Regions from separate parts of the Bacillus sp. GW823-FHT06A11 genome, predicted to be linked through region 1. Evidence: riboswitches for the same ligand, from Rfam matches in the RefSeq annotation. Region 1 holds a riboswitch; the other holds the start of a gene.
What was found. A riboswitch is a leader RNA that binds a small molecule or an ion and turns the genes downstream of it on or off. The one in region 1 is predicted to bind FMN.
Positions count from the first base shown of each region.

Region 2: linked by a shared signal. The riboswitch ahead of ribD (bifunctional diaminohydroxyphosphoribosylaminopyrimidine deaminase/5-amino-6-(5-phosphoribosylamino)uracil reductase RibD) and the one ahead of AC1Q8L_RS04830 (ECF transporter S component) in region 1 are both predicted to bind FMN.

Region 1 is NZ_JBXAHS010000001.1:970,520-985,442, forward strand. It holds gene ansA (asparaginase) at 1-41, shown strand, start outside; gene AC1Q8L_RS04765 (YpdA family putative bacillithiol disulfide reductase) at 77-1,057, opposite strand; gene AC1Q8L_RS04770 (peptidoglycan recognition protein family protein) at 1,166-1,696, opposite strand; gene AC1Q8L_RS04775 (DUF3961 domain-containing protein) at 1,776-2,012, opposite strand; gene AC1Q8L_RS04780 (hypothetical protein) at 2,105-2,314, opposite strand; gene gudB (NAD-specific glutamate dehydrogenase) at 2,395-3,681, opposite strand; gene AC1Q8L_RS04790 (genetic competence negative regulator) at 3,993-4,601, opposite strand; gene AC1Q8L_RS04795 (MerR family transcriptional regulator) at 4,679-5,554, opposite strand; gene AC1Q8L_RS04800 (metallophosphoesterase) at 5,554-6,330, opposite strand; gene AC1Q8L_RS04805 (LysM peptidoglycan-binding domain-containing protein) at 6,398-6,877, opposite strand; gene AC1Q8L_RS04810 (CPBP family intramembrane glutamic endopeptidase) at 6,900-7,463, opposite strand; gene recQ (ATP-dependent DNA helicase RecQ) at 7,463-8,992, opposite strand; gene AC1Q8L_RS04820 (YpbB family protein) at 8,982-10,043, opposite strand; gene AC1Q8L_RS04825 (ferredoxin) at 10,342-10,590, shown strand; gene AC1Q8L_RS04830 (ECF transporter S component) at 10,712-11,290, opposite strand; FMN riboswitch at 11,453-11,592, opposite strand; gene AC1Q8L_RS04835 (hypothetical protein) at 11,841-12,527, shown strand; gene AC1Q8L_RS04840 (peptidoglycan DD-metalloendopeptidase family protein) at 12,681-13,295, opposite strand; gene AC1Q8L_RS04845 (cob(I)yrinic acid a,c-diamide adenosyltransferase) at 13,379-13,960, opposite strand; gene resE (sensor histidine kinase ResE) at 14,097-14,923, opposite strand, start outside.
Region 2 is NZ_JBXAHS010000002.1:656,643-671,565, reverse strand. It holds gene AC1Q8L_RS12040 (YqkE family protein) at 1-81, opposite strand, end outside; gene AC1Q8L_RS12035 (bifunctional metallophosphatase/5'-nucleotidase) at 283-1,872, shown strand; gene AC1Q8L_RS12030 (ribbon-helix-helix domain-containing protein) at 1,998-2,474, opposite strand; gene AC1Q8L_RS12025 (alpha/beta fold hydrolase) at 2,596-3,594, shown strand; gene AC1Q8L_RS12020 (Na+/H+ antiporter family protein) at 3,726-5,045, shown strand; gene AC1Q8L_RS12015 (LacI family DNA-binding transcriptional regulator) at 5,070-5,933, opposite strand; gene AC1Q8L_RS12010 (GNAT family N-acetyltransferase) at 6,033-6,515, opposite strand; gene AC1Q8L_RS12005 (alpha/beta hydrolase) at 6,597-7,520, shown strand; gene AC1Q8L_RS12000 (DUF2552 family protein) at 7,531-7,776, opposite strand; gene AC1Q8L_RS11995 (CDGSH iron-sulfur domain-containing protein) at 8,065-8,271, shown strand; FMN riboswitch at 8,462-8,605, shown strand; gene ribD (bifunctional diaminohydroxyphosphoribosylaminopyrimidine deaminase/5-amino-6-(5-phosphoribosylamino)uracil reductase RibD) at 8,911-10,023, shown strand; gene ribE (riboflavin synthase subunit alpha) at 10,005-10,649, shown strand; gene ribBA (bifunctional 3,4-dihydroxy-2-butanone 4-phosphate synthase/GTP cyclohydrolase II) at 10,662-11,855, shown strand; gene ribH (6,7-dimethyl-8-ribityllumazine synthase) at 11,874-12,335, shown strand; gene AC1Q8L_RS11970 (hypothetical protein) at 12,358-12,678, opposite strand; gene bioB (biotin synthase) at 12,861-13,859, opposite strand; gene bioC (malonyl-ACP O-methyltransferase BioC) at 13,861-14,670, opposite strand; gene AC1Q8L_RS11955 (alpha/beta fold hydrolase) at 14,636-14,923, opposite strand, start outside.

The DNA of each region.
Region 1 (14,923 bases):
ATTCTCATGAATCCATTCAAAATATGTTTATGCACGAATAAAAAGGAGCTGTCGAGGTTTTCCCGACAGCTCCTTTTTATTTTTCTCTTGATGCAATAGTTTGTGCAATCGCATCTCCATGAAATCTACCGTTCTCGATAAATATTTCATTTGCATTATTTCCAGCAGCTATGACACCTGCAATGAAAATATTTTCAGCATTCGTTTCCATTCTATCCTCTGTATAAATTGGACGTCCTGTTTCTTCATCAATCTTAACACCCATCTTTGTTAAGAAGCTATGATCAGGATGATAACCAGTCATCGCAAATACAAAATCATTTTGGATTGTAAAATCTTCACCATCAACTGTAAACATTAATGTATGCTCAGTAATTTCTTTCACATGAGCCCCGAAATGCATTTGAATTGTGTCGTTTCGTACTAACGCCTCAAATTCCGGCAAAATCCAAGGCTTTATGCTTGATGAATACTCACTTCCACGATACAGTACCGTTACACGCGCACCAGCTTTAACAAGTTCTAACGCGGCATCTACACTCGAGTTTTTCCCACCTATAACTACTACATCTCGATCAAAATAAGGATGCCCCTCTTTAAAATAGTGAGCTACTTTCTTCGATTCCTCACCTGGAACATTCATATAATTTGGATTATCATAATATCCAGTTGCTACAACAATATATTTCGCTATATATATTTCTTTACTTCCGTCACGCTTTGTCGTCTCAACCTGAAAAACTTCTCCATCGTTTTGAACTTTCTCCACTCGCTCAAAAGCATTTACACGTACAGATTTACGTTTTACTACTTCACGATAATACGCAAGCGCTTGATTTCGAACTGGCTTACGATTTTCTGTAATAAAAGCTACATCACCAATTTCTAATTTTTCACTAGAAGAGAAAAATGTTTGATGAGTTGGATAATTATAAATGGCATTTACAATGTTTCCTTTTTCAATTACTAACGGATTTATCCCTACCTTTTGCAACGAAATCGCTGCCGCTAATCCGCACGGACCGCCTCCGATTATAATAACTGTTTCTTTCTGCATACTCGTCCACTCCTAGTCTTCTACCAATACACTATTTATAAAAACAAGAAAAAACCTACTTACAGCAGTAGGCACCTATCTTTATTGTATTCATTTTTCATATATTTGTCATCTAAACGAAACGTACATCCGATAGACATCTGCTAAAAACTGCTGAAATTTAATACCTTGTTTCCCTAATACATTCTCAGGATCAATCTTTCTAGCTGGATCAAGCGTTTTATGTGACACGATATCTTTTTTCGGATTTAAGCCAAAATTTTGGCATAAATACGCATGATACCATGTAAAACGATTATATGCTTCCCAAAAGTTAACATCACCGCCATAACAAAGTTCCACTCCAATGGCCGCCTTATTCGCGTCATAGCCGTATAAGTCATTATCCGTCGGCACACCATATCGAACATGATATGCAACTTCATTTATAGGAATAATCTCCAATATTGTTTTATCATCTATAAATGTATGCGCCGAAGCTTTCGGTTGTAATTCATTAAAGTAATCTCGATTTCCTATCGCATTGCTTCCAGGATTCCCCGTATCATGGCTTACAATAAATCTCACTTTAGTTAGAGGAATCCCCGGTCGTGAACTTCCATATCCTATATAGTTGCGCTCTATAGGAAACATCGCCATTGCTACCAACTCCCGCTCTAGAAGATTACCTTACTTCCTTATATATGTATTCGGTAGCAATGTCCTTATCGCATATTTCTTACGCAAAGAGAAAATCGAAAATATTTGAAGTGAACACCATAAACAACAAGATACTTACAGCCACTCCATAAAAACCGTAAAACCAAACACAATCTTCTTTCGTATCTAAACCGAAAAATTTGTTTACCGATTGTAATAATGTGCCACGCTTGCTTTGTTTGTTTCGTAATACTTCCACTCGCTCTACAACATCTGCTGGCATCATAAATCTTTGGTCTACTGTCATTTTCATCATTTATCTCTCCTTAAAATCATTTCCGTTTTGTTTATCTAAGGAGAGTATAGCACATTTGTTCGCATAGAACAAGCGTTCTTTTTGTTTTTATTTTATTTTTCAGCAAGCCAAGTAAAAATTGAGATTACAACGGCAATAATCGGCCCTACTACAACCACACCAAATATCAAAAACAGTAGCCCTTCCCCGAATATCCGAACAGTACTTATTTTTCGAGCTTTCACCGTTCTTGCAAGTTCTCCCTCTAACCTCTTAACCTTTTCTTCTAATTGTTCTACTCGTTCCAGCATTTCATTCTTCATATACAACACCTCATTTAATACCTCAACAAAAAAACGTGATTCCCTCGAAAGGAAATCACGTTTTCTCAATATATAATATTTTATACCCAACCTCTGAAGCGGCTTGCTTCAGCCATTTTACGAACACCAATCATGTACGCCGCTAAGCGCATATTCACTTTACGAACTTGTGCTGTTTCATAAATAGAATCAAATGATTTTACCATTACTTTTTCTAAACGTTGTTCTACTTCTTCTTCAGTCCAGTAGTAACCTTGGTTATTTTGTACCCACTCAAAGTAAGATACCGTTACACCACCAGCACTTGCTAATACGTCTGGAACAAGTAAAATTCCGCGATCTGTTAAAATTTTAGTCGCTTCTAATGTTGTTGGACCATTTGCAGCTTCAACAACGATTTTCGCTTTAATATCATTAGCATTTTCTTCTGTAATTTGGTTCTCAATTGCAGCTGGAACTAAAATATCGCAATCAAGCTCTAACAATTCTTTGTTTGAAATTGTATTGTTAAATAGCTTTGTTACTGTACCGAAGCTATCACGACGGTCTAATAAATAATCAATATCTAATCCGTTTGGATCATGTAAAGCGCCGTAAGCATCTGAGATTGCAATAACTTTCGCACCTGCATCATGCATAAATTTAGCTAAGAAGCTACCAGCATTACCGAACCCTTGAACAACAACGCGTGCACCCTTAATATCAATGCCACGTTTTTTCGCAGCTTCGCGAATACAAATTGTTACACCTTTCGCAGTTGCTGTTTCACGTCCATGTGATCCACCTAATACAAGCGGTTTACCTGTAATAAATCCTGGTGAATTAAATTCATCAATACGGCTATACTCATCCATCATCCATGCCATAATTTGAGAGTTTGTGAATACATCTGGAGCTGGAATATCTTTCGTCGGACCTACGATTTGGCTAATTGCTCGTACATAACCGCGGCTTAATCTTTCTAACTCACGGAATGACATTTCACGTGGATCACAGATAATTCCACCCTTACCTCCACCATATGGTAAATCAACAATACCACATTTTAAACTCATCCAGATTGAAAGTGCTTTCACTTCATTTTCTGTTACATTCGGATGGAAGCGAATTCCACCTTTCGTTGGACCAACAGCATCATTATGTTGTGCACGATATCCTGTAAATATTTTAACAGTCCCGTCATCCATACGAACTGGTATTTTCACTGTCATCATACGAATTGGTTCTTTTAATAATTCATATACTTCGTTTGGATAACCCAATTTTTCTAACGCTTCACTAATAACAATTTGTGTTGAATTCAATAGTTCAAAATGTTGTTCCCTTTGTTGTTGTGTTTTTGTTTGAGTTCCCTTTTCGGCTACCATAGTAAGTAAACCCCCTGTAATTTCACTTGTTTAGTAAACCTTCATTGCCTAGTATACACCCTTAAATTTGGAATGCAATAGAAAACGCTAACAAATATATACAAACTATTTTCTGTTGCAAGCGTTTTCACTATTATTATAGTCCTTTTATTACTTTTAGAAAAGTAAAATACTTAAATATTTAAATATTTTTTATTTTCCTCAGCAACGCTCTCATAAAACTGCATATTTTATTTTCAAAAAGTATGTTCGCGTATTTACTATCATCCCTTCCCTTATCCAAATAAAAACAAAACCTCAGCTATGTTGTATTAGCTGAGGTTTTGTTTTTTCACAAAGTAATTGTGTATTTGTTCTATCGCGTTAAAATCCATTAATTCTTTACCGTACTCCATGATGCGATAAATAGTTGCTGTAGACGGATTGCCGTATTCCGCTAAAATAGCTATAAAATCCGCTTTTAACAATTGAATTTGTTCCTCTTCTTCCACCCAAAGATAGAAGCGCTCATCCCACGTATATAGCTTTCCGCCAGTTACACCAAGGTTATATAAGCGATTCGACAGGTTAATTATGTCATCTAGCGTAGCAAACTCATATAATATATGTTCACTTTCATCTAGAGTCACTTGCATTTCAATAAACTCGTCACGGAACTCATCATCCGTATCAATTTCTTGATTTTCTTTCGTTACAATTACAACCATCCCTTGTGCTTGTAGAGAAAACACTTCAACTGCAATCGGACCATCTGCTTCAAATCCTAATTCCTTATTTGCTTCTTGCATCATATCACGAAATAATTGCTGTACTTTCGGCGCATTTCTCCATAAATCTTCTTTCGTTAATCCTCTTTCAGATAAATCATCAAATGTTAGAAAAATTTTTATCTTATTGTAATTTAATCGTTCCAGCCTCATCTCATACCCTCCCTACGTAACCAATGCATCTAATTTTTATTATATGAAATAGAAAATAGATGGTTCTTTTCGAACAACTATTCCGACATTTTTAACCATTCATCCCATTCTTCTTTCGTATCACCAATTAAGATTGTTTCAATGTCCAACTGGTTTAGAACGCCTAGCTTTCCGATAAATCCAACAGAAAGAGATTCCCTTTTTTCTTGTAATACATTTATAAAGTTCATCGTCTTTTTCATTTCTAGTTCGTCAGCAAAAGATACAAATACATATTTCGGCTGTATTTCCTCTACCGCTGACAACATACCATCTTCAGCTAAGCTTGTCCTAATATATATCGCCTCATATCCTTTTAAGCGTAAATAAATTGAAAAAATAAATCCTTTCAATGCATTCTTTTCTAACACAATAACTTTGTGTAAAAAAGAAAACATTGAGGCATTGTGATACACCATCCCTAGACGCGTTTGTAAAAATGATAGTGCATATTGAAATTGCACCATTGAAATCTCATTATTATTTTTTGACGTTAATAATTTGTCTGTCACTCGAAGAACGATACTGGCAACAACCTTTTCTGTTGAATATATACTAAAAGCTTCGTTTAATAATGCAGCAATTGTAATTTCATCAAATTTTAACAAAGCTTGTAGCAAATCGTCCACTAAAACAACTTCTTTATCGAAATGTATCTCTTTTTGAACTGTACTCTGCAAACGATTCTCTTCTAATAACTGAACTGCTTGTCCAATCATCATACCGGAAGAAACTTTTTCCATTAACCATTTTAAAATTTGAATATGCTCTTCTGTATATAAACGATGCCCAGCTTGATTCCGCTTTGGGGCAATAATTTGATATCGTCTTTCCCATGCGCGAAGCGTACTCGGCTGAACTCCAATTATATTTGAAACAGCTTTTATATTATATTTTCCACTAAGAGTTGGCATCATTTCCCTCCGCACAATGTAATAATATGTGTTTGAGCAGGCGCTCGGAAACGAAGTGGTATCAATGTTGTTCCGTACCCATTACTAACAAAGAGAATCGTATTCAAATGGTTATATACGCCACCTTTTAAATATTTTTTAGATGGGAATAATCGGATTTGTCCTCCATGCGTATGTCCACTTAATACAAGTGAAATCTGTTCATTTCCAGACATCTTTTTTATTATATCAGGGTTGTGACTAACTAAGATACGAAAACCATCTTCTTTACAATCCGCCAATGCCAAATCTAAACGATCACGGTGCAATCCAACATCATCTATACCGAGCAAACAAATTTTCTCACCTAATTCAGACTCAAATACCACTCTTGTATTATCTAAAACTTTTACGTTATTTTCTAATAATAAAGCATCTAATTCATGATATTCTATCTCATAATCATTGTTTCCCCACACAAAATATACAGGAGCTATCTCTCTTAACTTTTGAATATTGGCAGAGATTTTTGATAAAGAGACTCCTTTCTCTGCTAAATCTCCTCCGATAATTACGAGATCTACTTTTCCTTTTACTTGTTCAATTAACAAATTCGAAATGACTCTTCTATGAATATCAGAAATAAAAAACACATTTACTTTTTGAAAACTTTTCGGAAATTCTTTAAATACTAAAGTATGTTCCAACACTGTATTACGCATCGCTTCTTTATACATCACAAGAAGTAATAAAATCCCCATTCCTATGAGAGTACTGAATAATATAATCCATATCATATTTTTTACTCCCCTCATCATAAAGATAACCCTAGGCTTTTATAACAAACTGCGTTCGCCTAATTCACTAGCTCTCTTGCTTTGTGGACTTATCTTTTATCGGAATTTTTAATTCTTGACCTGCACTCACTTCATCTTCTTGCAAGTTATTATACTTTTTAATTACTTCAACCCCATTTTCATCTGAAAAATATTGCTTCGCTATACTTTCTAAAGTTTCTCCCTCTTTCACAGTATGCGTTATCGCTTTTTCAGACTGTTTCTGCGACTCAGATTTAGCTGAATCAAAGAAGATTACTTCAAACGCACTTTTCCCGGCATTATTACTATCGCCCTTCACCTGAATATATTTATCCGTATACCACAAAATACTAATCGGCAGCAGAATGAATAGAAATGTTAAAACCCGGACGAAAATATGATTTATTTTAAACTTTTGTTTTTTCTCTTTATTTCTATGAATTTCACTACGCGGCGGTAAACTTTCTTTTTCTTCTACTCGCTCAACTTCTAATTCCTCTTCAAAATCAGGAATTCGTTTCCTCATGTTGTTCACCACCACCTTCCATTTATTTTCTTAATTGGAGTCCCATTATAAAATCAACAAGAAAGTGTGCAAAGATTGTTATAAACAAATTCCCTGTCCATTCAAATACATAACCAAAGACAAAACTAATGAAACAGACGAAACAAAACAAAAATGGCTTTGTTATATAACGAATATGTAACACTGCAAATACGAAACTCGCAATTACAATTCCAAAATGAGTCTGCACTACACCTCTAAATAAAAATTCTTCTGCAAAACCGATTACGAACGTAATAATGAGTAAATGCAGAACCGACATTCCTCGAAACATCTTATCGTTAATACCACCATCATCAAACCAAGACTCTGGAAACACTCGCATTGCAACATAATCTAATAACACAATACCAATCGCTAACAAACCACCTATAATAAGTATAGATACTGGTTCCCATCTCCATAAATTAAACACTTCTTTTACATCTTGAAATAATATATATGCTAGTAAACAGCCAATACCGATAATAATTAACTGTGTTATATATAGATTCAGCCTTATTTCCTGCGGACTCATATCTTCAACATTATGCCTTTGAATGTTCATCATTCCCCCATCTTTTCTAGGCCGAAAAGCTTTTGTAACTCTGTTTCCCAATTATAGTCGAAATCCGATTGTTGCGCTCGTCTTTTTTTATAATCTTCTTTTGTAATACCACAATAATCACAGCAATTATTTAACTCTTTCTCTTTCCTATAACCGAACTGTTGCAACACATATTCACGTCTACATCCTTTAACTCGTATCCATGACTTCATATTTTCTAGCTCACTATATTTATTACGCAACCTTATCTCTACTTCAGCTATTAATCGGTTCATAATTTCATCTGACAAACTCTCTAATAATAATCTTCGTTGTTGTATAATTCCAACCTGTTCGAGATGATAACGAACGAAACGCCAATATTGCTCATTAAATCTTGCTGCATTATAACAAATTTCTTCTACATCTTCTATTGGTAATTCTTTCGTTTGAAACATTCTTTCTTGTAGTAAAGAAAATAAAAATTGTATTTGCGACTTACTTGGCAATTCATCCTCAATGATTGAAATTGGTAAATCATGATCCAACGGACTACACAATAAAATAGCTATACTCGGTTCGCCATCTCTTCCAGCTCTTCCGATTTCTTGTAAGTAAGAAGCTATATTAGTTGGATAATGAAAATGAATAATATATTGCGTATTCGCCTTATTTACCCCCATACCAAATGCACTTGTACATATTACAAGCTGCAATTGATCGTTCATAAACTGTTGTTGAATTAACATACGCTCTTCATGTTCCATACCACCATGATAAAAAGCTACACCAGTAACACCTTTTCCTCTCAAGTATTCCGTTAACCTTTCTGTCCACGCTCTACTTGAACAATATACAATTCCCGGCCCTTGTAAATACATCACCTGCTCCAAAAGCGCCTCTTTCTTTTCTTCTATCGTCTCTACAAATTGCACCTCCATTGCAATATTAGGACGGTCAATAGAGTATACATGTTCCGCGGCACCCTTTAAATTTAAACTGTCTGAGATATCTTGTAGTACCCCTTTTGTCGCTGTGGCTGTCAATGCTAATACTGTAGGAGAACCAATATTTTCAATAACTACATTTAGTTTCTTATAGTCCGGTCTAAAATCATAACCCCATTGAGAAATACAATGAGCCTCATCAACAACAAATAATGAAATATGAATTTTCTTCAATTCCCTAATTAATAACTCCGACTGTAACATCTCTGGTGAAACAAAAATAAATTTATATGAAGATAATTTTTTCATCGCTTCTCTTTTTTCATTTAATGTCCGAAAACTATTAAATGCTATCACTCGGTTTTTCACAACATACTTTAATTGTGTCACTTGATCTTCCATTAAAGATAATAACGGTGATACAACAAGCACTGTTCCTTCTCGCATAAGCCCCGGAAACTGATAGCACATAGATTTCCCTCTTCCAGTCGGAAGCATTGCTATCACATCTTTTCCTTCTAATAAATCTGTAATAACTCCTTTTTGACCTGGACGAAATTCAGAATATCCAAACCACTTATATAAATATTCTTCAAGTTTCATTTACACCCTCCATCCGCGCTAATACAAGACGAACTTCAAAATAAGAGATATCTTCTCCAACAGCTTGTTTCAAAACACGTAACTTCCGCGTTTGTAATGCTTCAATTACTTTTATTACTTTGTCTATCTTTTCTTTTTCCATAAACATTTCAATAGAAAAATCTTTTTCTCGCAAAGCAATTTCAACAAAATGATCTTCTATCGTTGCAACCTTTAAATTCCGAATCGTCGCTATTTCTTCTAAAGAACGCCCTTGTCTCCAAAAATTATATGTTTTTTTCGTGGATAAACTAAATAATTCAGCTCTCTCATTTGGATAAGATATAATTTCAGCTAATAGTGGAAATTCATTTTCTTTATCACGAACTTCTTGTATAAAGAAATGCATTGTACCCCAAAATAAAAAATACACCCTGAATATATCTTGTTTTGTAATTTCTGCTAATTGTTGCAATGTACAACCAATACGTTCATAGCCCGTTAGTCGATATGTTACAATCGTCGCTTCTATCGCATTACTCTTTTCCAAAAGATTATGTACTTCCGTCCATAGTTTCCTCGCCAACTCACTTCTTTTATATGGCCTTCCTGTTAGAAAACGTTTTACCCACATCATTATTTCTGTATCTTGTTGAATTGGGATAAACTTCGTATTATTCTGTTGTAAATTTGATATGGTTTGAATAATCAATGATAATCTTTTCCAAAATGTTTCACCTAATTCACCATAATGTAAACCATGCAAATGTGCTGGAAAAGCATAAACTTCCTCCCATTTATGTAACTGCATTTTACCCGTAGGTGTTAACACATATGTATTTTCATGTATTTCTTGAATAAAATCCGCTTGCAACAACTTTACAACTTCACCATCATAGTCATTTCTATTTAATGATTTATATATTCCGAATAAAAAAGAAATCCGGAACATATTTCCATCTTGTAAAGTTTGCGAAGAACGTTTGCCCTTTAGTAAATAATAAATAGAAGAAACGGTTCTTTCACCATTCAATTGTTTTAAACAATGCAACAAAGTATATTGTATTTGCATGACCGCTTCCACCTTCCAATCTTAACTTCATTCTTTTCAGTACAATTACACTATCTACTGTCGCTCATTAAACTTATCATATAAGAACTATATACTTGTATATATTCTATTGTATCAAACGAAATCACATTTACGTATTTTGAAAATCTTATGACATAATTCAAAAATAAGTTGACACTCTAATTGATAAGCATTATCATTATAATTTTATGTTGAAAAGTTTCACAAACCGTTTTACAATAAGGTTATAATTTTTATGGCGAGCTTTTCACATACATATTATCAGGAGGGAAAAAAGATGGCAAAATATACAATCGTTGATAAAGATACTTGTATTGCATGTGGTGCTTGTGGCGCTGCTGCACCAGACATTTATGACTATGATGATGAAGGTATTGCATTTGTAACATTAGACGATAACCAAGGTATCGTTGAAATTCCAGATGTATTAATTGAAGATATGATGGATGCATTCGAAGGCTGTCCAACTGACTCAATTAAAGTTGCTGACGAATCATTCGACGGAGACGCTTTAAAATTCGAATAGTCTTTTATTAACTTCAAAAAACGCCCCTCATATTGATGAGGGGCGTTTTTTGTATCTAAATTTTATTTTCCTTAATAAAAAACCATTAGTAGTTCCACACTACTAATGGTTTTAATATATATTATGCATTTTTCATTTTTGCAAACACCCATACTTTCAGGCGTGAGAATAATGCTACAAATACAATTGTTACAACAATTCCTTTAATTAAATTAAATGGTAAGATTGCCGTTACAACCGTTGTTCTGATAGCTTCGCTAGACATAGCCGGTGAATTTAAAAACCAAGTGTAAGCCGGGAATATGATGATGTAGTTTAATACACTCATAATAAGTGCCATTGTAATTGTCCCTAGCATTAATCCTGTCGTTAAACTCTTCACAGTACGATACTTTCTAAATAAGAAAGCTGCTGGTCCAATAAATAAACATCCTGCAATAAAGTTTGCAATTTCTCCAACTGGTACTCCTGTTAAACTTCCTTGAATCCCGTAATGTAAAATGTTCTTTATCGCCTCTACAATCACTCCTGCTACTGGTCCAAAGATAATTGCTGCAATTAGAGCTGGTACATCACTAAAATCAATTTTCAAAAATGGCGGAAGCCCTGGGAACGGGAAATCCAACATCATTAGTAAATATGCAATACTACTTAGCATCGCTACACTCACCATCTGCACTACACTGTTTTTTTGTTTCATCTTTCTCTCTCCTTTTCCATCGATCATCTCATGGAAAGTGGAAAGGTTCTGCTATGCCTATTTTTTCATAGAACGAAAAAACCCTTTGTGTTTTACACAAAGGGAGAATTTAAGGCACATCAAACAGACGTTCAAATCCATATCTTTTTTGAACGCTTGAACCTCCATCTTCTCCCATCCAGACTATACTGTCGGCTTTGGAATCACACCAAATCCTGCCTTAACGGCTCGCGGGCTTAGAACAAAATCATAAATAGTTCATCACCGCCGGTCGGGATTTTCACCCTGCCCCGAAGATAGACCGATATTCTATTTTCCCCTTCATTATACAACAACCTCATAACATTGTGAACTAAAAAATTGTAACTTATTTAAAATTAGTTATTTATTTTTCGTAACAACAAATGAATTGCGAAATATTTTACAATACAATCCATATTTTTTATTATTCGGCATTTCTCTTTTGAATTACCTAGTCATATATAATTAAAAGTGATAAGATATTGAATTGTTAAGATAAGAACATTTTCTGAGTTATGGAGGAAATGTCATGAAAAAAGAAAAGAGACATTCTATTCGAGAAGCAATGAAAAAAAACTTAAGAAAAGAATACTTTTACTTAAAAAAAGAATTACTTTTCTACTGCCCAATTGATTTAGGCACATTCTCAAACGAGACATACTATGCTACTTTCGATGAAGATGGCATCAGTATTTATCAGTATGATAAGAAAACAGAAAGTAAATTAAAATTGTGTGAGCGTCATCCGTGGAAGAGTTGGAGTAAAGTGAAGATTGATCACTATTTGACAACTTCTCAATTTATTTTTCAGGGTGAGCGAAATTGGATCTTATCTCTTTTTCAAAAAGGAAAAGAAGCTCAAAAAATTATTGAAGAGCATACATCTTTACAAACAGAAGTTGTTTCCCGCTCTTTCTTAAAAAAACTTCCTGGCTTTCGTTCTAATACACCACTGAATAAATACATCGGTAGCATTTGTTACACTGCACTTATTGCATTTTTATTAAAATGGATGATTCCATTTCAAGCACCACAAATCGCCCTGTATTCTATTTCGATTGGTTGTATGCTTCTTGGCCTACTTTGTTTGACAATCGGTTTAATTGAACCGACTATCGTACTGTTTCGAACAAAAGAGAAAACAAGAACAAAAGTTTTTTACTTATATAGCTATTTAGCTATTTCTGGATTTATATGTGTCTTTATTTTTTGGTAAAAGAAACCGTCCCAAAATAAATTTTGGGACGGTTTTCTTTTAAATATAGATACTCTAATTCACTCAATACTTCTAGGAGAAGCGCCCATATAATTTCATTTACATTGAACCTTATTTAAGAATATTCAAAGTTTAATTTTTGAGACGGTGCCTTTACTTAACATATAATTGTTGATTAGGATAAATTAGCTCTTGCTGCAATCCATTTTTTTCTTTAATTTCCTTAAGTGTCATACTAAATTTCCGTGCAATACTAACTAAAGTATCCCCTTTTTGTACGACATATAATGATGAAGAAACAACTTCATTTCTTTGTTCACTTAAAACAAGCAATGGGTTCATCGCATTCTTTTTCGCCATCGTCCATCTTCCTTGATGAAGTTCTAGATGTAAGTGTGCACCTCGCGATTCTCCCGTGTTCCCTACTTCTCCAATTTTTTCTCCTTTTGAAATATAATCCCCTTGAACTACATATCTCTTATTTAAATGTGCATACACAGCCTCATATTCTCCATGTTTAATAAATATAACGTTTCCATAACTACTTGAATAATAAGACTTTGTTACCTTCCCTTCTTGAATAGCTGACACAGGCGTGCCGATCGGTGCCGCTATATCTATACCGTAGTGTTTTCCGTGTCTTGTCCCAAAATAATCACTTATCTGTCCTTCAACAGGCCATGCCCATTGATTTCCCTCTGCGTACACATGTAATTGAGATAAAAACAGTACTGTCAATAACATAATGCCGTATTTTAAAACTTTCATATACATCCTCCGTTTTCTAATTACCACCATACCTTCTCTATTTTGGTATATTACAGAAAAAAGTATACAAAAAAGAAAGTGAATCACTCCACTTCCTTCTCTTTCTTATCACGAAAAACGATTGCACTGCGATTATACTCTACATCTTTTACTTGTAATCGAGCGTTTATTACTCTAGCTACTGCAAATAAATAGTCAGATAATCTATTTACATACTTTAGAACAACTTCATTTATTTTTCCTTCTTTTTGTAAGGACACGATACATCGTTCTGCTCGCCTTACAACTGTACGTGCAATATGAATAGCAGCTGCCGACTCGCTTCCACCTGGTAAAATAAAGCGCTCTAGCGGCGGTGCTTCTTCTATATACGAATCAATCCTACTTTCTAAGTTTTCGACCATTTCAATTTTTACTTTATAAGGTATCTTCTCACCTACTATCGCCAAGTCTCCCCCGCAATCAAATAGTTCATGTTGAATCGTTTCAAGTTCATTGTAAATATCTCCGAAAGGCCCGCCTTGTAGTTTAGTCATTGCATATCCGATATGAGAATTCGCCTCGTCTATTGTTCCATACGCTTCCACACGGATATCATCTTTATCAACCCTACCACCTATTACACTTGTCGTTCCTTTATCTCCTGTTTTTGTATATAATTTCATTTCTTCACAGCACCTCTCTTGTTATTCTTTATTCGAGCAACATAGAAAAAAGTTCTACCATTCTTTATTTAATTGAGTTTACAAAAAAATAAAAAACAGCAGAACTTTATTCATTATCAACTTTAAAAACGTATATCTAAATTATACGATTCGGTAAATAGACAGAGAATGTAGTTCCTTCTCCAACAACACTTGATACAGAAATTTTACCATCATGGCCTTGAACAATATTTTTCGCAATCGCAAGCCCGAGTCCTGTTCCACCTTTTTTTCCACGTGTTCTTGCTTTATCAGCTTTATAGAAACGATCAAATAAAAATGGAATATCTTCTTCTGGAATACCAACGCCCGAATCTTGTACTTCAAAAATGAGACCATTATTTTTCGTATCAATTACAAGTGTTACATGTCCGCCTGCGTTCGTATGACGTATTGCGTTATCAATTAAATTCGTCAATACTTGTTCCATACGATCTGCATCAAACGGGTATTGTTCAATTGGATTTTTGAAATCAACTGTTAGTTCAACTTCTTTATCCTTTGCAATCCCTTGGAATTTACGACCAATTTTTTCAACAAACGGATGTATGTCCACTTCACCTATATGTAACTCTACATTACCACTTTCCATGCGTGCTAAATCTAATAATTCATTTACAAGTTTACCTAAACGAACGGATTCATCATAAATGATTTGAACAAACTCATTAATTTCTTCTTTCGTTTGCACAATATCATCTAAAATTGCTTCACTATACCCTTGCAGCATGACCATCGGTGTACGAAGTTCATGCGATACATTCGCAATAAAGTCTTGACGCATCTTTTCAAGACGACGTTCTTCCGTCATATCTCGCAGTACTGCTACAGCCCCGCGAATTTTCGTTTGATTGTAGAGCGGCGTCATAAGAACTACATAGTTCCCTTTTTGTAAATTAATTTCAACAACTTGTTGTTGTTCGC
Region 2 (14,923 bases), on a different contig from region 1:
ATCGCCTAATGTAAGTGTTTCTTTCTTTGGTTGATTCACTTGCGATTGTCTTTGCATTTGTCTTTGTTTCTTTTTCTTCATGCTACTCACCTTTTACTTTTTTCTCCATTATAGTAGATACACGATGAAATCGACAATAAAAAAGGGTCTTTACTCTATTATTCACCTTTTGTAAATATGTTAATTTTTCGAAAAGACTAAATTTTTATGTAGCTATAATCCTATGAATCTATTAAAATTATGTCGTATGATGTCAGATTATAAAAAGAGGAGAATTATATTATGTGGAAAAAAATTATTCCTGCCGTTGCTGTTTTAAGCACTATTACTTTTTCAAGCGTATTTGCCGCTCCCCCATCTCAGAATCCAGCTGAACAAAACCGCTACATAGACGTACAAATGCTTGGTATTAATGATCTCCATGGACAACTAGATACTGTTAAAAAAATCAATAATAAAGAAGTTGGTGGCGCTGATTACTTAGCTACTTATTTAAAAGAACGTAAAAAACAAAACCCTAATACACTTCTCGTACATGCTGGTGATATCGTCGGAGCTAGTCCACCAGTTTCAGCATTATTACAAGATGAACCGACGATTGAATTTTTAAATGATTTAAAATTTGATGTTGGTACAATCGGAAACCATGAATTTGATGAAGGCATTGATGAAATGAAACGCCTCATTTACGGTGGATATCATGAAAAAACAGGGAATTTCAAAGGGGCTAACTTCCCCTATGTAGCTGCTAACTTCTATAACAAATCAACTGGTCGCTTATTTTTACCACCATTTACTGTAAAAATGGTAGATGGTGTTCCTGTTGGATTCATTGGTGTTGTTACGACTGATACACCAAATGTTGTTATGCCTACGATGCTTAAAAATGTACAAATTACTGATGAAGTAGAAGCAATTAATAAATCAACACAACAATTAAAACGCCTCGGCGTTAAATCGATCGTCGTTCTTGCTCATGTCGGTGGAACAACCGATGAGTCTGGGGTAACAAATGGCGATCTTACTCGAATTGCAAATGAAACAGACCCAGAAGTTGATGTTATTTTCGGTGGACATAGTCATACGTATGTAAATGGTACAGTAAATAATAAACTAATTGTCCAAGCAAATTCATACGGAACGGCTTTCTCAGACGTGGATGTAACAATTGATCGTAAAACAAAGGATATTGTAAAGAAAAAAGCTGAAGTTGTTACAACGTATCATGAAGGTGTAGAACCTGATAAACAAGTAAAGAAAAAACTAGATCAATATAAAGAAAAAATCGCACCACTTGTAAATGAAGTGGTCGGAAAATCTACAGCACCTATCGACCGTAAACAAAATGATGCTGGTGAGTCCACTCTTGGAAATTTAGTTGCCGATGCTCAGCGTCAAACGATGCAAACTCAAATCGCCCTCATGAATCCTGGTGGCATTCGTAATGACTTAGATGCTGGTGATATTACGTGGGGTGAGTTATACGGCATTCAACCTTTTGGAAATCAATTGATTAAAGTAGATTTAACAGGTCAAGACATTCGCGATATTTTAAATCAGCAATGGCAAAAAGGAACAACAAGAATGCTTCAAATTTCAGGTATTCAATATACGTGGGATGCAAATAAAACAAACGGTGAAAAAGTTACAAATATACGTTTAACAAACGGAGAAGAATTATCTCCATCTAAAACGTATAGCGTAGTTGCAAATGCCTTCTTAGCTTCTGGCGGTGACGGATTCGTATCATTTAAAAATGGTAAAAATGCAGAAACTGGTCCAAACGACTTTGAAGCGTTAGTCGATTACGTAAAACAATTAAAAGAACCAATTCAGCCAGTTATTGATGGAAGAATTCAAAAAGTAAATTAAGTGTTTCTCTAATAATAAATTTTATTTTTCACGCCATAAAGGATTTGTACTGATCCTCTATTTTATACGTAATATACATCATAAAAAGGATACTCGTTCTTCCAATGAACATAGTATCCTTTTCTTTAGTTATCAAAATGTGATGTTTTGTCAACTTCATATTGCTGTAAAAATTGTTGCAACGCCTCTTCTACAAGTTTAGACTTTTGAATTCCTTTCGATTCTGATATAAGGTCCAATCTTGCTAATATTTCTGTATTAATAGAAAAGGTTCGTCTCTTTTTCTCTGTACTCTTACTCATAATTGGTGCAATTACTTCGCCTCTTTTTCTTAGTAACTCATAAATGCTTTGTAATTGCTCGTAAATTAATAATTGATAATCTGTTTTCTCATATTGAAGGGCGGTCGCTTCTTGGAGTTGTAAGTGACGTGGTTCTTCTCCATCTCCTACAAAAATACGTTTCTTCTGCTCTCCATCATATTCGTATCCAATCAATCTTAATTTCTTCGATAATGTATACGGGCTTATTTCAAGACGTTTTGCTATAATAGCGATGGATTCACGTCTGTTTAAACCATCTATAATTTCTCCAATCGTCACAATTTCCCTCCTCCCGTGTTGAAATGACACTAGTATGGTATGTTACAATGATTTTCTAACAGTATATGCAAAATGAATAGCCTGTGCGATTCATACGATTTCACAAAAGGAGGTTTTCAATATGCTTTTTCGTAGCTACACCCCTCAGTTCTATAACGAAAACAAACAACTCATTCCTAATAGTATCGCTACGATAGAAAGCGTTATGATAAATAATCGAAAACAAACTCTCCTTATGCGTGGACAAAACGTAGAGCAACCTATTTTATTATGCTGTCACGGCGGACCTGGGATGGCACAAATCGGATTTATTCGCCATTTTCAAAAAGAATTAGAGAAGCAATTTATTGTTATTAATTGGGATCAGCGCGGGGCTGGTAAATCCTTTTCAATGAAAGATTTCGGAGCAAATTTCACAATTGAACAATTCGTTTCCGATGCAAAAGAAGTGATTCAATATGTACTTAAAAGGTTCAACAAACAAAAACTATTTCTCGCTGGTCATTCTTGGGGAAGTATTATTGGGCTTAACATAGCACATCAATATCCAAAGTATATCGAGGCTTACATCGGTATTGGGCAAATTGTACATATGAAACAAAATGAAGAATTGCTATATCAACATTTAATTCATTCTGCAAAAAAACATGATCATAAAAAAGCATTAGCTTCCCTTTTAAAATTAGGCAAACCACCATTTTTAGATACGAGACGTCTCATTATTCAAAGAAAGTGGCTTGGCACATTTGGAGGCGCAATCCAAAACGGATCTTCCTTTTCTTTCATACGAAAAGGGTTCTTTTCTCCTGAGTATACGCTATTAGATTGGTTCAAGTTTCTCGTAGGAAATTTAAAATCTGGAATTTTATGGGAAGAAATGCTGACAATCGATTTCTTTTCTTCTATCTCAAGTTTATCTATTCCAGTTTATTTTTGTTCTGGTCGCTATGATTATCAAACTCCTTATGCACTCGTTCAGGAATATTGCGATCTTATTGAAGCGCCTATAAAAAAGATGATTTGGTTCCCAAATTCAGCACATTCTCCTGATTTAGAAGAACCAGAATTATTCGCTAATTCTTTGCAATCAATTAAACAAGAGCTAGCTTTTCAGCATTAGTAACAAAAGGCTCTTTTACATTTCATAGAAAACATTTTATAATAATATGTCGCAAGTATGTATAAACATCGCAAAATGTTTCATATTTACTTGTCTTAACAGAATAAAAATTTAGGGAGATTACATTTATTATGAACGCTGTACTCGTCGCAGTAGCAATTATGCTATTGCTTAGTTTGTTACGTGTCCAGGTCATTGTCGCCATCATTGTTGGAGCTTTAACAGGCGGAATTATCGGCGGACTCGGTATTTCAGAAACGATTAACACTTTTACAACTGGTCTTGGAAACAGTGCTCCAATCGCTTTAAGTTATGCAATGCTTGGTGGTTTCGCTATTTCCCTTTCCAAAACAGGACTTCCAGATGCTATGATTCAAACTGCATTAAAATGGATTGGCAATGAACAAGACACGAAAAAACAAGTTTATTCTAAAATACTTATTTTATTCATTATTTTAACGATGGCTTGTTTCTCACAAAATGTGATTCCTGTTCACATTGCTTTCATCCCCATCTTAATTCCAGCACTTTTAAAAGTATTAAATGAGCTGAAAGTGGATCGCAGACTTGTCACATGTATTATTACATTTGGATTGATTACTCCTTATATGTGGATCCCTGCAGGATTCGGAAAAATTTATCATGACGTATTACAAACCAACGCTGCGCAAAGCGGCCTTACATTTGATGTCACACTTATTCCAAAAGCAATGACTATTCCAGCAATTGGTATGATTATTGGATTATGTGTAGCGGTATTCATTACGTACCGAAAACCTCGTACGTATGAAACAGAACAAATTCATACTACCGAAAATGAAATCGTTCCCTATACAAAACGTAGCATTACTTTCGGGTTATTATCTATCATTGCTACATTAACTGTTCAATTAACAACAGAATCAATGATTTTTGGTGCTTTAGCAGGTATTATCGTCTTATCGGTTAGCGGCAGTCTACCACTTAAAGAAGCAGATGCGATATTAACAAGCGGAATGCGTATGATGTCCTTTATTGGCTTTGTTATGATTGCTGCCGCTGGATTCGGCGCTGTTCTTCGAAAAACAGGACATGTTGAATCTCTGGTGCAAACGAGTGCACATATAATCGGAAATAATAAACCACTCGCTGCATTTCTTATGCTCGTTATTGGACTTCTCGTTACGATGGGAATTGGTTCATCCTTTTCAACCATCCCTATCTTAACAACCATTTTTGTACCTCTTTGCATTCAGCTTGGATTTAGTCCAATGGCCACAATTGCTATTATCGGTACAGCCGGAGCGCTAGGTGACGCAGGATCTCCAGCATCGGATAGTACCCTTGGACCAACATCCGGTTTAAATGCTGATGGTCAGCACCATCATATATGGGATACATGTGTACCCACTTTTCTACATTACAATATACCGTTACTTATATTTGGTTTTATTGCCGCAATTACATTATAAAAAGGTGCGTATAAAACGCACCTTTTACTTTTTTATTTTTCCTTTTAATTGTTGAAAAGCTAATTTTCCATTATCTTTGACATAGCTTTCAATTGCCGGTAGTGATGAACCTATCCATTCACACTCTATGCTCCCATTAGGTCCAACAATTTTTAATTTATCTGGTATATGTATATTTAGAAATCTCGCTGACCGAATTAACTCAATAGCAATCTGATCACTTGAGGTTACAATTCCATCTATATACGGATTGTTTTGCAATAATGTAATAAATTGTTTATTTGTATACCCTTGTACACATTCTTCTCGATAAGAGATTCCTTCATCCCAAACAGCGTCTAAAAACCCTGCTATATAATCTTCCATTTCTTCACTTTCTTCTCCCTCACCGAAATATGCAAGAAAGTGACACCCTTTCTCTTTTAATAAAGAAACAGCTCTCTGTCCACTTTCATAATAATTTCCATGTGATTGTTGCTCATCGATCACAACAAACGGAAATGGAATTTCTCCTACACTTTTAAAAACTGCTCTCGTCAAAATAACACCTGCAATGTTATTTTGCTTCAGCATATGTATGTATCTATCTTTATTCTCTATATTACAAATAATGATTTGATAGCCTTCTTTATATGCTATTTCCTCAATACAATGTAGCAAAGTGATGTTTGATTGGTTACATAAATTATCTACAAGTAATGCAATTATCGTTGAATTCTCTTTAAATAGTGGCTTCGCTGCACTGTTTGGCCTATAACGTAATTCTTCAATTGCTTCCTTTACTTGTTTTACTGTGTCCTCATGAACGTATCCTTTTTCATTAATAACTCGTGAAACGGTTGCGACTGAAACACCTGCCAATTTTGCAACATCACGTATAGTTGCCACATCGTCACCCCTTAATATGGTAATAGATTACAATTTTACGGTAACCTAAATTACAATATCCGTCAAGATTAATAACTCATATTTCTGAAAATTGTTACATCATTTGACTAAATGATACTCCAACTGAATTTCATGTAAAATTGGGATATTATCATATCCAATACGTGGAATTTCTTTCTTTATTTTTCGTGCCTCCTCTACCGCATTCACATATAAATTAGTCATTACAAAATTACGTTTTTGGTAAAATCGTAACGCATTCATATTATCATTTGTTGTAATAAGCCAAACCTCTCTGCACCGCTCTTCTTCTGCAACTTGTAATACACAATCCACAAGTTTCGTCCCTATTCCTTTTCTTTCTTCAAAGCTATCTAGCGATACAATTTCACACATATTTCCGGTCACTTCATAAGTTATAATTCCGATTATTCTGTCATCTGAGAGCGCAACAAATCCTGGCAACTCTTCTAACTGATGTCCCTTACCACGTGAAACCATCAATGAACTTCCCCAGTTCTTACACATGAACATTCGGATTGTTTCTTTCATCGCTGGCGTAATTTTTTGTATATGCAGCATTTCCTATTTCTCCCCTTTTATATCATTGTGATACAATATAAGTGTATCACATGTAACGGTATTTGGAGGATGAGGTAAAGTATGAAACGTTTTTTTGCAGCATTGTTTACTATACTAGGTGCAATAACTGCCCTTGGGATTTTCTTTACAAATAAAGTGATGTACTTAAAGAAAAAAACAGAGGAAGAAGTACTCGAAAGAGAAACGAAAAAACATTTTCGTATAGAGGATTTTGATGCTCTTCATAAAGAAGAAATTCATATCCCTTCACAATTCGGATACGACCTTCACGGATATTACATTCCTGCTGGTCATTCCAATAAGTTTATGGTTTTTTGCCACGGTGTAACTGTAAATAAAATAAACTCTGTAAAATATGCAAACTTATTCTTAAAAAGGGGATATAATGTCCTCATTTACGATCATCGTCGTCATGGTAAAACTGGCGGAAAAACAACAAGCTATGGATACTATGAAAAGCATGATTTGAAATCCGTAGTTGACTGGCTAAAAAACCGTTTTGGAACCAATATTACACTTGGTATTCATGGTGAATCTATGGGAGCCGCAACAATTCTTCAATACGCAGGACTTGTAGAAGATGGCGCTGATTTCTATATTGCAGATTGTCCTTTCTCTGATTTTCACGGACAATTACAGCACCGTTTAAAGGTTGAATTCCATTTACCAAAATGGCCTTTATTACCTTTAGCAAACGCATTTTTAAAAGTTCGTGACGGTTATACAATTCGTGAAGTTTCACCAATCGACTGTATAAAAAACATTAACAATCCCGTTCTCTTTATTCATAGTAAAGATGACGACTATATTTTAGCTGATATGACAAAAGCGTTATATGAAGCGAAAGAAAATAATAAGCAACTTTATATTGCAGAACACGGTGCACACGCTTGCTCTTATAACGAAAATAAAGAAGAGTACGAAGCAGCCATCGATCAATTTTTAAACACATATGTGAAAGAAACAAAAAACAGGCTTGCATAAGCCTGTTTTTTTATTGCGCTAAAACGTCTGTAACTTGTTCCATATTTTCAGAAATCCATTGCATTGCATCATCTAACGTTGGAAATTCTGTCGTTTGAAATGTTACTTCATCTTGAAGTAACCAAACATCCTTTACCTCTTGCCCTACACCTGCAATGGACCAATGTAACAAACTATATGGATGATTATCATTCAAAAATGATGCCCACGTGCGCTCATTTGCAATGTTTCGTAATGTATGTAATTGTTTATCCATCTCTCGTCACCTTACTCTAGTCAGTTATGAAAACTATTATAACACTCTCTTCTTTCTCAAACAAAGTGCTCTTTTTTCCCCGCTATTTGCGGGCAGTAAAACTCCCACCTCAAAATTCGGCTGAAACAGAGAAGTTAGGTGGGAGATTAACTGCCCCTAAAAGCCCGATTGGTTCAACTAATAATTAGTGGAGGATGCCTCCCCCACTAATTAAAGTTTCACTTTATATTGCCAAGCACTTCCCTTGATTATATGATGAAATTAAGCGTTTGGGAAGGAGGGATAACGTTGGCAAAAGTACAAATTAAAGTAAATGATAATGGCTCTTTTCGCGTTACAGGGGACGTGGAATTAGTCGACTCACAAGGGAATGTATTCCCAGCAAAACCGGCATTTTCTTTATGCCGTTGTGGTTTATCAAAAAATATGCCTTATTGCGACGCTTCGCATAAAGGTAAATTCGAGTCTGTTGTTAGAGCACCAGAGGCAGAATAATTTTACATGTGACATGCACATTTTTTTGTGCATGTTTTTTCTTTTTAGCAACTCCGTTATATCCCTTCTCCTTACAACATTTCTAATACTTTTATTTCCATTCCAGCCTGCATATATTTTCACACAATTCTTCACATTCGAATATTTTTTACTAGCCTTTTATTTTTTTTGTGCTATAATTTGAGCAAACAGCATCCTTCGGGGTCGGGTGAAATTCCCAACCGGCGGTGATGAAGTGAAAACTTCTAAGTCCGTGACCCGTTTTCAACTCGAAAACGGTGGATCTAGTGAAACTCTAGGGCCGACAGTATAGTCTGGATGGGAGAAGGATATGTTTCTAGTTTTTTATATAGTGAATACACTTTTATTTCAGTATGCATATTTTTAAAGATTCATTTTGATTCTTTATATATGTTTAATTTTCTATACTTATTTTTTATACTGAAATAAAAAGAGACAACTAGCGTTTAAAAATTCGATATTTTGCTAGGTTTTTTCCTTATGCAGAAATATCAATTATCGTTAGGTTTCTTTCCTATGCTTTCGTATTCAAACTATATTTCTAGAAATCACGTCTCCCAAACCCCAAGGATATTAAATCCTTGGGGTTTTTTGATTTTTTTAGGAGAGGTGAAGAAAATGACAGATCAAGAATATATGAGGATTGCCCTGCTGTTAGCAGAAGGAACATCAGGACAAACAAGTCCAAATCCTATGGTTGGTGCTGTTATTGTAAAAGATGGAAACATCGTTGGTATGGGAGCTCATTTACGAGCTGGTGAAGAACACGCAGAAGTTCATGCCCTTCAAATGGCTGGTCAGAACGCCAAAGACGCTACCGTTTATGTAACACTGGAACCGTGTAGCCACTTTGGAAAAACACCACCTTGTTGTGAATTGCTCATCGAAAAAGGAGTTAAGCGTGTTGTAATTGCTACTCTCGATTGTAATCCGCTCGTTTCTGGTAACGGAAAAAGAAGATTAGAGGAAGCTAGAATTGAAGTAACTACCGGTGTTCTTGAAGCAGAAGCAGTTTTATTAAATCGCTACTTTTTTCACTACATGAAAACGAAACGCCCTTTTGTAACAATCAAAACAGCGATGAGCTTAGATGGAAAAACAGCAACTGTAACTGGTGAAAGTAAGTGGATTACAGGTGAAGAAGCACGTGCTGATGTTCACCAATATCGCCATATACATGATGCAATTCTTGTTGGAGTGAATACAGTTATAGCTGATAATCCTCATTTAACAACAAGAATTCCAAATGGTGGGAAACATCCTATTCGCGTTGTTTTAGATACCCATTTACGAACACCACCATCTTCTCATGTTATAACAGATGGTTTAGCACCGACATGGATTATTGTCGGTAAGGATGTAAAGAAAGAGAAGATATCTTCTTATGAATCTAAAAATATAGCTATATTCCAAATGGAAACGAAGCATATAGAAATTGAGGACCTTCTTTCCTTTCTTGGAGAAAAACAAATTCTTTCTCTATTCGTTGAAGGTGGCCAATCGATTCATGCAAGTTTCTTAAAAACAAACAATTTTAATGAAATTGTAACCTATATAAGCCCGAAATTAATTGGTGGGAAAGATGCTCCTACTTTATTTGGAGGAAATGGTTTTTCAAAATTACAAGATGCACTTTCCTTGAAAATTCAAGAGATGAAACAAATTGGTGATGATATAAAAATTGTTGCGAATGCCCGAAACGAGGTGACGGAATGTTTACAGGAATTGTAGACGAATTAGGAACGATAGCAAACATGCAACAAAGCGGAGAAGCGATGAAATTAACGATTCATGCAAAGAAAATTTTATCAGATGTTCACTTAGGTGATAGTATCGCGGTGAACGGTATTTGCTTAACTGTAACAAGCTTTACAACTAATTCATTTACAGTTGATGCAATGCCTGAAACGATGCAGTCGACATCACTTCGCATGCTTAAACCGCACTCTAAAGTAAATTTAGAGCGAGCAATGGCTGCAAACGGACGATTCGGTGGACATTTCGTTTCAGGACATATTGATGGCATCGGAACGATTTTAAATAAAAAACAACATTACAATGCCGTCTATTACAAAATAGCAATTTCTGATGAACTGCTGCGCTATTGTTTGCATAAAGGATCCATTGCTGTTGATGGAACGAGTTTAACGATATTTGATATAGACGAATCTTCCATAACGATTTCACTCATTCCGCACACAGTAAGCGAATCTGTCATTGGAGAAAAAAATGCCGGAGATATCGTAAACATTGAGTGTGACATGATTGGTAAATATATCGAACGCTTTATTACTAAACCTACAAAACGAGTAGGTTCAATGACTGAAAGCTTTTTACAAGAAAACGGATTTCTATAAGGGGGAAGCATAATGTTTCATCGTATTGAAGAAGCTCTAGAAGATTTAAAACAAGGTAAAGTCGTTATCGTATGTGATGATGAAAACCGAGAAAATGAAGGCGATTTTATTGCTTTAGCAGAGTACATTACACCAGAAACAATTAATTTTATGATTACACATGGCCGTGGTCTCGTTTGTGTACCGATTACAGCAGGGTACGCAGAACGTCTACAATTAGAACCAATGGTATCTCATAATACAGATTCACATCATACTGCGTTTACAGTGAGCATTGACCATGTTTCTACAACAACAGGGATTAGCGCTCACGAACGTGCAACTACGATACAAGAATTGTTAAACCCCGCATCAAAAGGCGCTGATTTCAATCGACCTGGACATATCTTTCCATTAATTGCGAAAGAAGGCGGTGTCCTGCGTCGTGCAGGTCATACAGAAGCTGCTGTTGATTTAGCGAAGCTATGCGGTGCCGAACCAGCTGGAGTTATTTGCGAGATTATAAATGAGGACGGCACGATGGCACGTGTACCTGATTTAATAGAATGCGCAAAACAATTTGATATAAAAATGATTACAATAGAAGATTTAATTGCTTACCGCCGCCATCATGAAACACTTGTGACGAGAGAGGTGGAAATTACATTACCTACAGATTTCGGTACTTTCCACGCAATTGGCTATTCTAACTCATTAGATACGAAAGAACATATCGCACTTGTAAAAGGTGATATTTCAATAGGTGAACCGGTACTTGTGCGTGTTCATTCTGAATGCTTAACAGGAGATGTATTCGGTTCACATCGCTGCGATTGCGGACCACAACTCCATGCAGCACTTGCTCAAATTGAGCGTGAAGGAAAAGGTGTTCTTCTTTATATGAGACAAGAAGGAAGAGGCATTGGGCTTCTTAATAAGCTTCGTGCTTATAAATTGCAAGAAGAAGGATTCGATACTGTAGAAGCAAATGAAAAACTCGGCTTCCCTGCTGATCTTCGTGATTACGGTATCGGAGCACAAATATTAAAAGATTTAGGTTTACAAAGTTTACGATTATTAACGAATAACCCAAGAAAAATTGCTGGCTTACAAGGTTACGATTTAGAAGTAGTCGAGCGTGTACCGTTGCAAATGCCAGCAAAAGAAGAGAATAAATCGTATTTACAAACGAAAGTAAACAAATTAGGACACTTACTAAACTTATAATTAAAGGAGAGATTTATTATGGTATTCGAAGGTCATTTAGTTGGTACAGGATTAAAAGTTGGAGTTGTTGTTGGACGTTTTAACGAATTTATTACAAGCAAGTTACTTGGCGGCGCTTTAGACGGATTAAAGCGTCACGGTGTAGAAGAAAATGATATTGATGTTGCTTGGGTTCCTGGTGCATTTGAAATTCCTTTAATCGCTAAAAAGATGGCTAGTAGCGGAAAGTATGATGCTGTTATTACATTAGGTACTGTAATCCGAGGTGCTACAACTCACTACGATTACGTTTGTAATGAAGTAGCAAAAGGTGTTGCGTCTTTATCACTACAAATGGACATCCCAGTTATTTTCGGCGTATTAACGACAGAAACAATTGAACAAGCGATTGAACGCGCAGGTACGAAAGCTGGTAATAAAGGATATGAATCAGCTGTTGCTGCAATTGAAATGGCTCACTTATCAAAACAATGGGCATAAAAAAAGAGGCTTCGGCCTCTTTTTATTTTTTCACCTTTTTTTGTACATCTTTTATTAATTCATTCATCGTTTTTCCTTCTGTTTTTATATGAAGAGCTTGTGCTGTTCTCCATACATTCTCTCTTTTTTTCGCTTCTTCTATAATAGTAATTTCTTTTCTAACTTCCTTTAAATCTTTTCCTTCCGTTTTCAATCCAAAATGTTCAGCTTTCGTTCGAAAGTGTTGTTCGATTCTTTGTTGCATCTCTTTTTGTTCAGGATTTTCAGCAGCCTTAACTGGATCAGAACTTATTGCTTTTATTAAAATTAAACAAGTCATAATCGCTAATATGTATTTGTACATGTAAAATCCTCCAACCCAATATAAATTACATATTTACTATGTACAACTAGGGCTTGGAAAATTCGTCCACAAAAATTCTTTTTTCCGCTCAAAAACCAATAATATCAAGCGTTCACAACTATTTATTACATTTTATTTACAAAAAAAGCAAAACCTTTTACAAGTTTGCTTTTTCATCTATCTTATAATGCACACTCTTCAATCTCAAATCCTAAATCTGCAATCATACCCCAGTCTGCAGTCGGCTCTTGTCCAGCTGTCGTTAAGTAGTCCCCGACAAAAATAGAATTTGCTGCAAATAAACCGATTGGCTGTACAGAACGTAAATTGATTTCACGTCCTCCTGAAATACGAATTTCTTTTGTCGGGTTTACAAAACGCATCATTGCCAGTACTTTTAAACATTCTACTGGCGTTAACTCTTTTTGCCCTTCAAGAGGTGTTCCCTTTACAGCAACAAGGAAATTACAAGGGATAGAATCTGCATCTATACGTTGTAATTCAAATGCAATTTCAGCACGCTCTTCAATTGTTTCTCCCATGCCAAAAATCGCTCCAGAGCATGGAGAAATGCCCGCTTGTTTCGCTTTTTGAACTGTATCAACACGATCATCATACGTATGAGTTGAACAAATACTATCGTAATTATTTTCATGTGTATTTAAGTTGTGGTTATAACGATGCACGCCCGCTTCCGCTAAACGTCCTGCTTGATCTTCATTTAAGAAACCTAAACAACAACAAATCTTCAAGTCTGTCGTTTCACGAATTTCCTTAACTGCTCCAATTACGTGATTTACCTCTTTATCCGTCGGACGACGACCAGACGCTACAATACAATATGTACCTGCTTTACGGCGTATTGCTTCATGTGCCCCTTCTACAATCTTCTCCTGCGTTAACCATGCATATTTATCAATCGGTGCTTCTGAAATAATAGACTGTGAGCAATATCCACAATCTTCAGGACATAATCCAGATTTCGTATTAATAATCATATTCAATTTTACTTTCTTACCAAAGTGATGATGACGAATGATGTAAGCTGCATTCATAATTTCTAGAACTTCTGTATCATCAGCTTCTAATATCGCTATTGCATCTTCTTTCGTAATCATCTTCTCTTCCACTACGTCGTATGCAAGTTTTTTCCAATCCCTTTTTGTTTGTACTTGTTTCATTTCATCTCTTCCCCTCTTTTGTTATATGCATAAATAAAGCATGATACGTTGCCATTATCCCTTCATTTCCCGTGAAGTCTCTTTCGTATATGCGCAGCATCGCACGAAAGAGTGAGGGACTTTGACAATATGATCCTTCATTGCTATTAGTCGCTCCTACTTTTCGAATAGAATGTAGAAATTCCTTAACTTCTGTAAAACTCTCTATGTAACATGTTTCAGAAACATGCACATCCCCTGTTTCTATCTTGCATATATGAAGCAACTGATCTTTCGAATAAAAACGTTGACCAATCGATGTTTCATTTTTTATATTTCTTTCTTCTTTCGCACGTTGGAACGAAGCATGCAATTCTTGAAATGTTTCATGTCCAAACGTTGAAAAGAGTAATATCCCATCTATAGACAAATGTTGAAATAAATTTCTTAACACTTGTTGTAAATTATTTAACCATTGAAATGTAGCATTTGAAATAATGACATCATATGATTCTTCTAATCGTAATCGCTCAATATCTTCACAGTGAAACGTTACATTTTTTACATTTTGTCTAGTTTGCGCAATTGCAATCATACTTTCAGCAAAATCAACTGCTGTAATATGTGCTTTCGGAAATAACTTTGATAATTGCTCTGTTACATACCCCGTCCCGCACCCCAGTTCTAAAATACGTATTGATGCCGTTTCACTATATCGTTCCTTTAAGATTGAAAGTAATGAATGTGCCATCTTTTTTTGTACATTTGCATATCGATCGTAAGATACGGCTGCCCCATTAAACCGTTTTTGTAGTAACGTTTTGTTGATCATGTCGTATCCCCTCTATAAATTGAATTATCTCATTTGCGCAATATTCAAAATTCGTTACACATAACGCATGCCCTGCATCACTTACTACTTTCAGCTCGCTGCTGCTATTCTCCGTCATACTACGTGCCGCAGACAATGGGCATATTACATCCTGTTCTCCGTGAATAAGTAGTATAGGTACTTTAATTTCTTTTAGTTCTTCTCTCATATCTGTTTCTATTAAATAATCCAAACCTAGTTGTAAAGACTGAAT